Regions from separate parts of the Pseudoalteromonas sp. AS71 genome, predicted to be linked through region 4. Evidence: predicted binding sites of a transcription regulator. Region 4 holds the regulator's gene; each other region holds the start of a gene.

Region 1 (3,218 bases), on a different contig from region 4:
ACCATTTAACCGCAGCAATGTGTACTGTAAAGCCTACGTTTTTTAAGTTATCAATAGTGGTTAATTGGTTGCGCCTAAGCTTATCGCCTGGGGCTTTTACTTCTTCAAAATGTACTTGGCCATTATTGATAACCATTAAGTCGGGGTAGCCATCTTTTAGCTGTAAATAATGTTTACTCATGGCTGTTAAGTGCGCAATTAACGCCTTAATAGGGCTGTTTAAAATGAGCGCTTCTAGTGGCTCTAATAAATTGCTACGCCATCTAAACAAGCCGTTAGGTTGCTCAAAGTATTGCGCTGCATTTTTGCATACCAAATTAAGTAATGCTTGCGACGTTTGGCACTGCGCTAAGCGCTCATTTATTTGTGTTTGCTGCGCTTCATAAAAATTACCAAGCCTTAATACTTGCGGATAAATATCAAACTCATTGCATGGCGGGTAAGGCGACTCTATAAATAACTCATGCCAAAATACTAAACCAAACAAACTTTGCCAAAGCGTGTTTTCGGTATTAAATACAGCCATACCTTGGCGAGTATAATAATCGTTTACGCCCTGCTCTACTTCACCTCGGTACAGTTCATCTATTTCTAGCACGCACTGAGTGTCGGCAAGCATGGCACTTAAACGCGAGCGTGTTTTTTTATTAAACTTACGCATTAAAAAATCGTCAGCAAAATACAGCAAATCATCAGTAAGTGGATTTTCGATAATGGCTTCTAATCGTGCTTTTACCCACTCTTTATTGCCAAGCCTGTATTGCTCTCTTATTTGAATTTCTTGTGCTTCGCTATCATCCACGCACCCTTCAAGTAAGCTAAAAGCAAGTTCGCTATCAACACCTTTTAATTGCCTATAAAGCCTAACTAATAATTTATTTTTTAATGCAACGGCAATTGCACCATGTGCAGCTTGCACTAAAACCTGCGACGCTAAGGCAACATAGTCGCTCTTATCGGTTATATTTTTAAACGCTAACCGGTAACGGTTTAATAAATAGTTTGATTGCGCTTCGTCTAGTGTTTCAAAGCGCGACAAGCTCTCACTGTGCCCTTCGCGCGTAGCGGTTAAGCCTAAGTCTCGCATTACAAAACGGTTTTGATGATTTACATCGCCACTGCTTAGTCTGCCTGCAAATAAAAACTCAAAATACTCGTAGTAATCACTGCGGTTATTAATTACATACTGGCTATAAAGTGGCGCAAGCTCTTGTGGGCATGCTTTAAAAAACTCACGCGCGATATCCACCAGCGCCCCTTTAGCGGCGCTCTTTTTAAAGCTTATTTGCTCGCCGTAATTACTTAGCAACTCAACCAAAGAAGGTTTGGTTAAGTGCGCTAAAAGCTGCGAATAATACTGCTCGTTTGGCTCAAATAAAATATCGGCTTTTTTAAGCGTATAAATAGCCTGATGTGGCGATGTTATTTCTTCATAATTGAGCGATTGCGCCTGAACCAAATAAGGCTTTCGCGAGTACACACGCGCCAACATGCACAGGCTTTGCTCATCAAGCTGGTTAATTTTACTAATAAATTCACTATGTTTAGGCTCAAGTAAATGCATACATTTACTTGTTACAAACTCAATAAGCTCTCTAAAATGCGCTAAATAGTATTTTGCTGGTAATTCTTTTTTCATAATATCGCCACAGCTGTATATAAAAACAGTATCTAGTATTTATGCTTATTATTCAATCTTAAACTTGTAACTAAAACACGCTATAGTGAGCTTATTAAAACAAATTCATTAAAAATAAAGGACTTACCATGAGCGCGCACCCATACGATGTTTTATCACTCAATAACGGCGCAAATATTATTTTTACGCCTTGCCCTGGTACAAAAACACAAAACCTAGCTGACTCAATCGCCACATTAAAGGCTGCTGGCACTAACATACTGCTTTCACTTATGCCGCAAAAGGAGCTTGAAAAAAACAACGTAGAAACCATTAATAGTGAGTGCAACAAGCACGATATAACCTGGTTTCATTTACCTATAAATGACGACGAAGCACCACAACAGCCTTTTACATCACGCTGGAACACCCACAAAACCGATATATTACAAGCCATATTACAAAAGCAAACCATTGCCATACATTGCAAAGGCGGCACTGGCCGCACAGGGTTGGTCGCTGCACTTATTTTAAATTCGGTAGGTTACACAAAAGAAGAAGTATACGGCCTAGTACAAGGCATTCGCCCAAAAGCACTGACTATAGAGCTACAAAAAGAGTACTTTGAGAACTTTGAGGTGTGAGACAGAGGTTGGGGAGGATTTAGCACTATAAATAGTGCTAATAATTCTATTTATAGCCTGTAATGAATTAGCACTGATAAGATTGATCACTTGTTATGCAACTCATTTAAACTTTGCCAAGAAATCATTTTTAATACATGCCTTAATACAGAAACTACTATAATTGTTAAAACGCATTAATTGCCAGATGACACCTTGTCCAAAGTCCAAATAAACTGGTTTTTTTGCTTTAAACCAAACATATCTAGGCCTTTTCCACTCAAAGAGGAAGTGTCCTACATGCGTGGATTTAATTATTCCATCTATTTTATCTGAGCTATGTATTTCTACTAACTCATTCGGACCTCGATACTCAGAAATAAAAGAATAAACGAAATGAGTTTTATGATTACTTGAATGAATAGATATATCTTCCATTGATTCATGCAGAGGATCAGGAAGCATCGCACGTAATTTTATGTTTTTCGCTAGATTACGACCATTTATTACCCAAATCATATCCCCGTAGAAATCCTCTCTTGATTTCAACTCAGCTTCAGACATTGGGGAGTTTTGAAATTCAATTACAATATTCTGCTCATTAACAACATCTGCAATATGCTTTTCACCACTTTTATCAAAGTATACTATTTCTTGATTATGATCTTCCCAATGATTTTTCCAATCTCGATGCCATTGGGATTCATTATCCCACCAAGGATCACAACTACATTTTACCTTGTGCGCCCAATGCCATCTAATTTTTGAACCACACTTTGCTACGGTTGGGCTACCACAATATATACAAACTCCTTTCATCTTAGGCAGAGGAGCTTGCTTAAATCCGTCAACTAATGAAAATTTCATAAGTACATAACACTCGGTTGTATAATGCCTCAATCAGCCGCTGCTGGATTGGCTTGTTATATTTATTTAACCAACTCAGGAGCGGGTAAAGTTTTTGTAATACTTTTATT
Region 2 (3,218 bases), on a different contig from region 4:
TTTTAATACGAATTTCTTCAACGCAGTCCTCAGGTATTTCGCGTAAAAAGCGTGATGGGCTATGGTATTTTTCTTGCCCGTATAAACGGCGACTCTCAGCATGGCTAATGTATAACTTATCCATTGCTCGTGTCATGCCTACATAACAAAGGCGGCGCTCTTCTTCCAAACGACCAGACTCTTCGTTACTTTGCTGAGAAGGGAACATGCCTTCTTCTACGCCCACCATAAACACTAACGGAAACTCTAAGCCTTTAGCTGAGTGAAGTGTCATCATTTGAACGGCGTCTTCGTGTTCTTCTGCTTGTCCTTCACCTGACTCAAGTGATGTATGTGCTAAAAAGCCTTGTAAAGGCGAGCTGTATTCTTCGTCTTCAGGAAGTTCGTACTGGTCACATGCGCTAATTAGCTCTTCTAAGTTTTCTACGCGAGCACGGCCTTTTTCACCTTTTTCAGCTTGGTACATTGCCATCAAGCCTGAGGTTTGAATTGTGTACTTGGCTTGCTCATGCAAAGTTAGATCGCTAATTTTATCTTCAATTTGTTCAACTAGCTCTACAAACTTACTTACGGCACCAGAAGCACGACCAGATAAATGCTGTTGTTCTACAATTGCTTTTGCGGCATACCAAAGCGGTAACGATTCTGCTCGTGCACAATCTCGTATATGGCTCAATGTTTTGTCGCCAATACCGCGTGCTGGCGTGTTAATTACACGCTCAAACGCGGCATCGTCTTGACGATTACCTACTAGGCGTAAGTACGACAACGCATCTTTAATTTCTTGTCGTTCGAAAAATCGCATACCACCGTAAATACGGTATTTTAAGCCTTCTTGTAGCATAGCTTCCTCGAGTACACGAGATTGCGCGTTACTACGGTATAAAATTGCGGCATCTTGTAGGGCATTACCTGCATTTAACCAGCTGCGTAGTTTGCTACTTACAAAGCGTGCTTCGTCTAACTCATTAAATGCTGCATAAATAGAGATTGGCTCGCCATCGTTACCGTCGGTCCACAAGCTTTTACCCATACGTTCTGAGTTATTTTGAATTAATGCGTTGGACGCTTTCAAAATAGTCGCGGTTGAACGGTAGTTTTGTTCAAGGCGAATGGTTTCTGCGCTAAAGTCAGTTAAAAAACGTTTAATGTTTTCGATTTTAGCACCACGCCAACCATAAATGCTTTGGTCATCGTCGCCTACAATCATAATGCTGTTAGTATCGCCAGCAAGTAACTTTAACCAAGCATATTGAATGGTATTTGTATCTTGGAACTCGTCTACGAGCATATGTGCAAAGCGTTGCTGATAATGACGTAGTAACGTAGGGTTATTTTTTAATACTTCGTAGCTGCGTAGTAATATTTCAGCAAAATCAACTAGGCCCGCTCTATCACAGGCCTCTTGATAGGCGGCATAAACACGCAGCATCATTTGCTCGTTAATATCGTATGCTTGGATATCTTTAGGGCGAAGTGCTTCATCTTTTTTGGCGCTTATGTACCAGCCAAATTGTTTAGCAGGCCATTTTTTATCATCAATATTCATCGATTTTAATAAGCGCTTGATCATCCGAAGCTGATCGTCAGAGTCTAAAATTTGAAAGGCTTCAGGTAAGTTAGCTTCACGGTGATGAGCACGTAAAATACGATGCGATAAACCATGGAAAGTACCAATCCACATACCACCTACAGGCGCTTTTAGTGTTTCTTCAACGCGGCCACGCATTTCTTTAGCTGCTTTATTAGTAAAGGTAACTGCAAAAATACTGTAAGCGGAGGCTTGCTCAACTTGCATAAGCCACGCAATACGATGAACTAACACTCGTGTTTTACCAGACCCAGCACCTGCTAATACCAGCATGTTTTGTAGTGGGGCTGCAACGGCGTCGCGTTGTTTGTCATTTAAGCCATCGAGTAATTGTGAAACGTCCATCGTTACGCCTTTTTAATCAATATTGTGGCCAGTATAACAGGTGTTTTTGTTAGGCTAAATAAAATACTGTTTTTATAAACAGCTATTTATAAAATAGTGTTCAAAACGAGTAACTTGCTAATTAACTAAGCGAATAAAAAGCGTAAACGCATAACAAAAATTGCTAATTTGACCTAAAGTTAGCAAAATTTACTAACTCTCTAAATCTAGGCTAATTTAACTATTTGATTTGTAAGCTTTAATAAATTGGCATAAAGTGTGTAAGTAAATAATTATAAAATCAAATAAATACAGAGGTTAGTATGGCAGATCAAGGTTCTGGCGGTAACGTAATCGCAGCATTATGTAATATATTTTTTCCTGGTTTAGGGCAGTTAGTGCAAGGGCGTATTTTAGCGGCTATATTTTTTGCACTCGCTATTATAATAAGTTATGCACTAATTTATGTGCTTGTAGGTTTTGTACTTGTGCCTATTATTTACTTATGGTCGATCATTGACGCAGCGCGTTATAGATCGCGAAGTTAACGGCTTTAAAGTTGAATAAAATAGCGCCCTTGTGGCGCTATTTTGCTTTATATGTCCTGTGGTTTACGGGCGTTTACGTATATAATTACGCAATTAAAGATTTACAGGCAAACCCTATGGAATATCAATTTATTCGCGACCCTATTAGTGGGCTACGTATTAAAATAAGCAGTGAACACGCTATTATTGGTCGCTGGCTAAACGAAGAAATAGGCAAAGACAAAGTGGCCATGGTGCAAGCGCTTATTGCATCGGTAAGTTCAAGCTATGAGCCGCTAACGCTGAAGGGTCAAGAAATAGATTTAATCTTAACGAAAGACGAAGCATTATTTGAAGCCCATGCGCTTCATCAAGATAGCGAAGATCTAATAGCGTATCAAGATGACGATTTAGCGCTTGAAGAAAATGGTTTAAGTAGTGGTTGTGGCTTTGAAGATTTCATTGATTTAATTGATTCATGGCATGAGTTTACGACGTCACGATAAACATAATTAGCACACTAATAAAAATATACAGCAATGCACAATCAGCATTTTATCTGTATTATTACACCAACGAAAATTACGCCAACCAAAACGACAGGAATTGATATGTCTGCCAATTTAAACAAGCTAGTAGTGATGCTAGAAATGCAAAACGCCATGAATACTAAAGTACATGAGCAATGGTTTACTCAAGGGTTTGAATGGTACCGCGCTATTTGGGTTGAGTGTGCTGAAATGCTAGATCATCATGGTTGGAAATGGTGGAAAAAA
Region 3 (3,218 bases), on a different contig from region 4:
CCCTCTGGTACATATTCAAGCTTGACAACACGTGGGTGATGGCGCTCAACTGCATACGATGCGCGAGCAACTGTACTTAGCATTGGGTAGTTTTTATCAATAGCTGCAATATCATCAATTACGTCAACTGCAATGTTTGAGCCTTTAAACAATTCAACGCAGTAATCAGCAAAACGTGGGGGAGCCATACGCTCAGGTTCAGTACCACACAGGTCACGCGCTGCATATTGGCCAGCTGCAATTGCATTAACAGCTTTAATAGTTTGCTCGCTTGCGCCAACTAAACCAATCTGTGTAATTGGTTCAATGCTTTCACCGTGATATTCACGCGCTTCTAATGGCTGCCATAAGGCTTGGCAAGCGCCTAAATAAGCAACCTCTAAAGCATGCTGATAACGGCTATCGCCATTTAAATTTGGTAAAAATAATGCAGGGTTAATACTGCCCGACGCTTTTGCTTCGTTAATTGCTAATTTAGCAGCATCAAAATAACGACGCACGTCGTCGTAATCTCTATTTAACGGACCGGTTGGCGCAAGTACAACGCGCTTGTTTTCAATTACTAATAAAGTAACTTGCTTACCGATGCGAGAATCTACGTTTGCTTGAGCTAAAATAGCATCACGTAATGAGTTATTTGGTAACTGAGAAAAGTCATTACTAATAATAATAAGCGCATCATGAGATGTGCATTCAAGGCTTGCACTAACCGCTTGAGGGTATGCCATAAATAAGGTCCTGTTAGAAAACATAAGCCCCTATTATCGTCGATTTAAATATTGAAGACCAGTAAGGAGCGATGAGCTAATCACATAACCTATCAATAAATGGCAACTTGGAGTTACAGGCTTTACAGCTTAATCAAGAATACTCAGTTGAAAGTTTTGCTCTGGCTCACTTTTAATACCAACGCCTATACCAAGTAATCGTACAGGCTGCTGTAAACCTCTTTGATAAGCCTTGGTAAGTAGTTGAACAAGTATTTCAGTGTTTAGTTCGTGGTATGCCTGGTCGGCTGAGGTTACTACAAAATTTGCAAACTTCACCTTAACACTCAATTTATTAATACGGTTTTGTAATTGTTGCTTATTAAGCCTTAAAACTAATTCGTCTAAGAGTTTTGGAAGCTCATCTAAGCACTCTTGCAAACTTGTTTTATTGTATTCGTAGGTATGTTCAACACTCAGAGATTTTCTAATGCGATCTGTCGATACTTTACCAATATACTCACCTGCACATTTTTGATAAAGCGATACACCAAAATTGCCTACATGTTGCTGCATCCAATTTACGCCCTTTTCACGTACATCTTTGCCGGTATATAAGCCTTTTAAATTGAGTTTTTCGAGCGTTACTTTACCCACCCCCGGAATTTTCCCCAGCGGTAATTGCGCTAAAAAGTCATCGATCTCATGAGGCAAAACGACAAACTGACCATTCGGTTTTTTTTCGTCACTGGCAATTTTGGCAATAAACTTAATTGGTGCAATACCTGCTGATGCAGTTAATCCTGTGGCACTGTAAATATCGGCTCTTATTTGCTGTGCAATTAGTGTAGCACTGCCTTTACAAGCGGTGCTGTCTGTTACATCTAGGTAGGCTTCGTCAAGGGAGAGAGGCTCTATTAAGTCTGTATAGCGGCTAAATACTTCGCGTATTTGATTTGAAGCTTCTTTGTATACAGCCATGCGCCCAGGAACAATAACTAAATCGGGGCATAATTGTTTAGCATGATAGTTCGACATAGCCGATCGTACGCCATATTCTCTCGCTATATAGTTAGCGGTTGAGAGCACGCCTCGTCGGCTATTGCCTCCAATAGCAAGCGGTACACATGCAAGTTTAGGATTATCTCGCATTTCTACTGCTGCATAAAAGCAATCCATGTCTATGTGAATAAACTTCTTCATCACCACAACAACAACTGGTTATTTATACAGCCATTATTATAGAATCAAATGTGATAAGCAAGCCTAGGGCCTGTTTATCTTTCGAGGTTAAATTTGCAGCAGTATGTTTGGTATTTAGGCAAGGCAGAGCCTATGTAGTGTGGTTATTCCCCATAAATAGGCGATAACGTAGCACAAATGCCAAACATACGCTGCCCGAAGGGTTCTGCCTAGGGGCAATTTACTCTTTGTTGCTCGGTTTTTACTTAGCCCACTAGGTCACAAACCTCGCGCCGCGATTAAATAGCCCCTAGATTGAACAAATTTTAATCCTGAAAGGTCAACAGGCCCTAGTTAGCGATTAAAAAAAGTGCTTATTATCTTCTGGCTCTTTATGGCCACGTAACCAAAACATAACTTCGAAGAAAAACCCCGCTAACATCAAAATAATAGCGCCAGATTCATTACCCATTGCGTAGCAGGTAAATGAGGCTATAAAAACCAAACAAGCTAAAGACCAATTAATTATATTGTGCATACATACCTCTGTGTGTGTTTTTGTGTTTGTGTTTGTCTGTGTAATTTAACTGTAGACCTAAAATTAAACAGGTACAATCATCTTATAAAAAAACATGCTATTAATTACCTTGAGCTCACAACTCCATATTGATAATCTAAATACTTTAAAATTAAGGGCCAATAAATAATGCAAACGTTTAAAGATCAGCACCCTATCCATACCGACATCACCGTAGCGTGGGCTGATATGGATGCACTACAACACGTAAATAATGTGGTGTATTTACGTTACTTTGAAATAGCCCGAATCGACTTCTTAAATAAAATAAATCTGTTCGATACAATAAGCTCTAATGGCGTAGGTCCGGTAATAAGCGAAAACAACATTCGTTATAAACGCCCAGTTACTTTTCCAGATACGCTTACAGTTGGCGTTACTATTTCTGATATAAAAACAGATCGATTTGTTATGAATTACACCGTATTTAGTCACGCGCAAAACGCTATAACAACAACAGGCACTTCAAAAGTGGTTATGTTTGATTTTGAAACAGGCCAAAAAGCGCCAATTGCAGAGCCTCTTTTATCAGCGTTAGTTAGCTACTCTCAAGACGATCAATAAGGAATTCTCATGCAATACAGCCCACTTGGCAGCAGTGGTATTAACGTTTCAAGAGTATGTTTAGGCAGTATGACTTGGGGTAAACAAAATACTCAAAGCGATGCTGATGAACAAATAGCCTACGCGCTAGAGCAAGGCGTAAACTTTATTGATACAGCCGAAATGTATGCTGTGCCTCCTTCTCCAGA
Region 4 (3,218 bases):
AATAACATCGTCAGAAGTCATTAAAAATCGTACTTTTTGATTTATTGGCAGTACAAGAGGCTTATCAACCTCAAGTAAGTAGTTAGGATTTTTATCTGCAAGATTCGCGATTTCATCTTGCGGGGTAGATAAAATAGAGTAGAACTCTACATCTTCACCCATATATTCATAATGCCATTTCCATTGTGAGCCTGTAATTTTAATAGTGAGATCAGCTTTGCTGGCATCTTCCATTGCAATTAGGGTTTTAGTGGCTGGTACTGCCATAGCAATTAAAATAACAAACGGAATTGCAGTCCAAAGTATTTCTACTTTAGTGCTTTCGTGAAATTGGGCAGGTACAGCCCCTTTAGATTTACGGTGATGAATAAGTGCCCAGAACATAATTGCGAACACTATCACCCCAATCACACAACATATTATAAATATGGTCATGTGCAGCTGATATACATTATTGCTTATATCGGTTACGCCTTTGCGCATATTGTATTGGCTGTTAGCCAAAACTGGGTGCGAAAAAACACATAATATAAGCCACAAGGTAGAGGTCAGTTTACCCATGTGGTGGCTCCTTTGATGCTATTGCGAATGCAAAGCGAAGAGGCATACGGCTTAAACGCCAATTCGTTATTTTTATTTTTTTAGCCAATCTCATTTAATATTGATTGGTTTTGCTGCGCCAACAACATGTTTGTGTATATTGTGTGTTCTCAAAACTAAAAAGCTGTGAGTTATTATTAGCTCAGCACATTAACAATTAGCTAAAAAATGAACAACAAGCAAGTTTTAGTAGAAAAAACAATCAGGTTGTAATTGGGTAATTAACAAAAAATCAGCAACTAGCTAGGCAACAGGAAGTTCAAAAGATGAGAAAAACAAAGGGGTTTAACGCATTTGGAGGGGAAATTATAAGTGCAAAAAAGTTTACAGGTTGAATAGTCAGTGGGCTGTTTACGCCCTATTTTAGTACAAATTTTAAAACAAAAATGCGTACTAATTAGTACGCATTTATAAAACTGCTTGTTTAAAAGCTATTTTTAAAGTCACATCCAATCAGCGTTTCTTATAACGCCAACGGCTAAGCCTTCAATATTAAAAGACTCATTCTCAAGATCTACTTCAATAGATTCAAAATCGTCGTTTTCAGCATGAAGTAATACTTTACGACCTGCTTTCTCAAGACGTTTTACAGTTACGTCTTCGTCTAAGCGCGCAACAACAACTTGTCCGTTTTCAGCAGTTTGAGTACGATGTACAGCAAGTAAATCACCATCCATAATACCAATATCTTTCATGCTCATACCGTTAACGCGTAGTAAAAAATCTGCAGCCGGTTTAAACATTAATGGATCGATTTTGCAGTGACTTTCAACGTGCTCTTGCGCCAAAATAGGTGAACCAGCAGCAACACGCCCTATAAGCGGTAAACCTAATTGTTCTGGCTCTTCTTCTTCAATTAACTGAATACCACGGCTTGCACCTGGCTTCATCTTAATTGCGCCTTTTTTAGCAAGTGCTTTTAAATGTTCTTCAGCAGCATTGGCACTTTTAAAACCTAATGTTTGCGCTATTTCAGCACGTGTAGGAGGCATACCAGTGTCTTTAATAAAAACTTTAATTAGTTCGAGTATTTGAGCTTGGCGGTTCGTTAATGGTCGCATACAACTGGTTTTCCATACAGTACATTTAACTGTGAGTATATACAGTTAAATAAAAATCGCAAATTTAAATTAAGCCTTAAAATAGCCAAAGTAATTTCACTTGTGTACATTTTAGGGATATAACTAAAGCTAAGTTTATAAATGATAAAAAAAGCAAAGGAGTCATTATGAGTATTTGGTATCAACCTATTACTTTAGAGTTTTGCAAACAGCTAGATGAAGGTATAAATGGTCAAGGTACGCTGATGAAAACTATGGGGATAGAAATCACAGAGATTGGCGATGATTACTTGGTTGCCACAATGCCGGCAATTCCTGAGCATCATAACCCAATGGGGATGGTTCACGGCGGTGCTAACGTTGTACTTGCCGAAACAGTTGCCAGCTATGCAGCTAACTTTGTTGTCGATTTTACAAAATTTTACTGCGTGGGACAGGAAATTAGCGCAAGTCATTTAAAAGCGTCTCGTAACGGCACTTTAACAGCCACGGCAAGAGCATTTCATATCGGTAAACGTAGTTCAGTATGGGAAATAAAAATTACAAATAGCCGCAATGAGCTGTGCTGCGTATCTAAAATGACCGCAGCAGTCGTAGAGCGAAGATAGTTACTTTTCGATTGGGTAAATTGTAATTTCCATACCCGCACCAATCGCAGATATACGTAGTAATGTATCTGCATCTAAGGCTTGATTAAAGCACTTAGGAGAAGTGCCTGATTCAAAACCAATATCAAAAGTTCTACGTGAACAGCTTAACCATTGCTTTAGCGCGTTACGCGAACACGACTCAATAAGCTCACATATATGGTTTATTGCTTTGTCAGGCGTGTTTACTACACCTGTTGCTTCAATACGCGCTAATTGACGGTATTCGTCTTTGTCATAATGTAAAATCGTAGCGACTTTTTTTAAGTCCGCCACTAGCAAACTAATATCTTGCTTTGATTCAAGCTCAAGATCTACATTTAAAAATTGAATTTCCGACATCGTTTCGTATTTATCCTCTAATAATTTCATTGCAAACTTTAACGCAGTTTTACCGTTATACCAAATCAACTATGCTCTATTAACCACTTTATATGGATATTTCGCAGCTTTTAAGTATTTATTAGCATTTAAAGCTAGCTAGATATCAAACATTCAGCTCAATTATACAAATAAATCATATTAGCAATTTAAGTGTAATCTTTTTTATTCTTAAATGATTACAGTAAGCTATAGTTTAAACTGCGACAAAATGTCGCAGTAACTTATCTCATTAATGTAATAAACTAGCCTCTAAAAATAATAAGACTAAAACATGAATAAAAAAATATTTAAACATGCTCGCAAGTTACATAAATGGTTAGGTTATTTATTAGCATTACAAATTTTAGCTTGGCTATTAGGTGGTTTAGTAATGAGCGCTATCCCTCTTGATAAAGTTCATGGGAAGCATCTTGCAACACGCACTCTTAATAACCCATTTACGCAAGCTGATTATGTTGCCTCCCTTGACGATATTGCATCTCAGGTGGCTAATCCAACACAAATAATTTTTGAGAACTTCTTAACC

The links. The regulator LexA, encoded in region 4, represses DNA repair genes until DNA is damaged. The targets are predictions, from matches to a motif close to TACTGTATNNNNATACAGTA.
Region 1: WNY98_RS14330 (exonuclease domain-containing protein) is a predicted target of LexA. The motif match lies at 1,651-1,670, and genes of this name have one in related genera.
Region 2: uvrD (DNA helicase II) is a predicted target of LexA. The motif match lies at 2,001-2,020, and genes of this name have one in related genera.
Region 3: dinB (DNA polymerase IV) is a predicted target of LexA. The motif match lies at 1,923-1,942, and genes of this name have one in related genera.

What each region holds. Positions count from the first base shown of each region.
Region 1 covers NZ_JBBMQZ010000018.1:74,944-78,161, reverse strand. Annotated here, with positions in the region: gene WNY98_RS14330 (exonuclease domain-containing protein) at 1-1,639, opposite strand, end outside; gene WNY98_RS14325 (tyrosine-protein phosphatase) at 1,768-2,262, shown strand; gene WNY98_RS14320 (competence protein CoiA family protein) at 2,365-3,108, opposite strand; gene WNY98_RS14315 (hypothetical protein) at 3,171-3,218, opposite strand, start outside.
Region 2 covers NZ_JBBMQZ010000045.1:2,764-5,981, reverse strand. Annotated here, with positions in the region: gene uvrD (DNA helicase II) at 1-1,936, opposite strand, end outside; gene WNY98_RS20415 (hypothetical protein) at 2,239-2,463, shown strand; gene WNY98_RS20410 (YacL family protein) at 2,580-2,948, shown strand; gene WNY98_RS20405 (dUTP diphosphatase) at 3,054-3,218, shown strand, end outside.
Region 3 covers NZ_JBBMQZ010000001.1:208,478-211,695, reverse strand. Annotated here, with positions in the region: gene WNY98_RS01085 (leucyl aminopeptidase family protein) at 1-728, opposite strand, end outside; gene dinB (DNA polymerase IV) at 858-1,910, opposite strand; gene WNY98_RS01075 (hypothetical protein) at 2,251-2,427, opposite strand; gene WNY98_RS01070 (thioesterase family protein) at 2,596-3,030, shown strand; gene WNY98_RS01065 (aldo/keto reductase) at 3,040-3,218, shown strand, end outside.
Region 4 covers NZ_JBBMQZ010000021.1:12,936-16,153, reverse strand. Annotated here, with positions in the region: gene coxB (cytochrome c oxidase subunit II) at 1-561, opposite strand, end outside; gene lexA (transcriptional repressor LexA) at 1,044-1,661, opposite strand; gene WNY98_RS15585 (PaaI family thioesterase) at 1,829-2,269, shown strand; gene WNY98_RS15580 (hypothetical protein) at 2,270-2,650, opposite strand; gene WNY98_RS15575 (membrane protein) at 2,964-3,218, shown strand, end outside.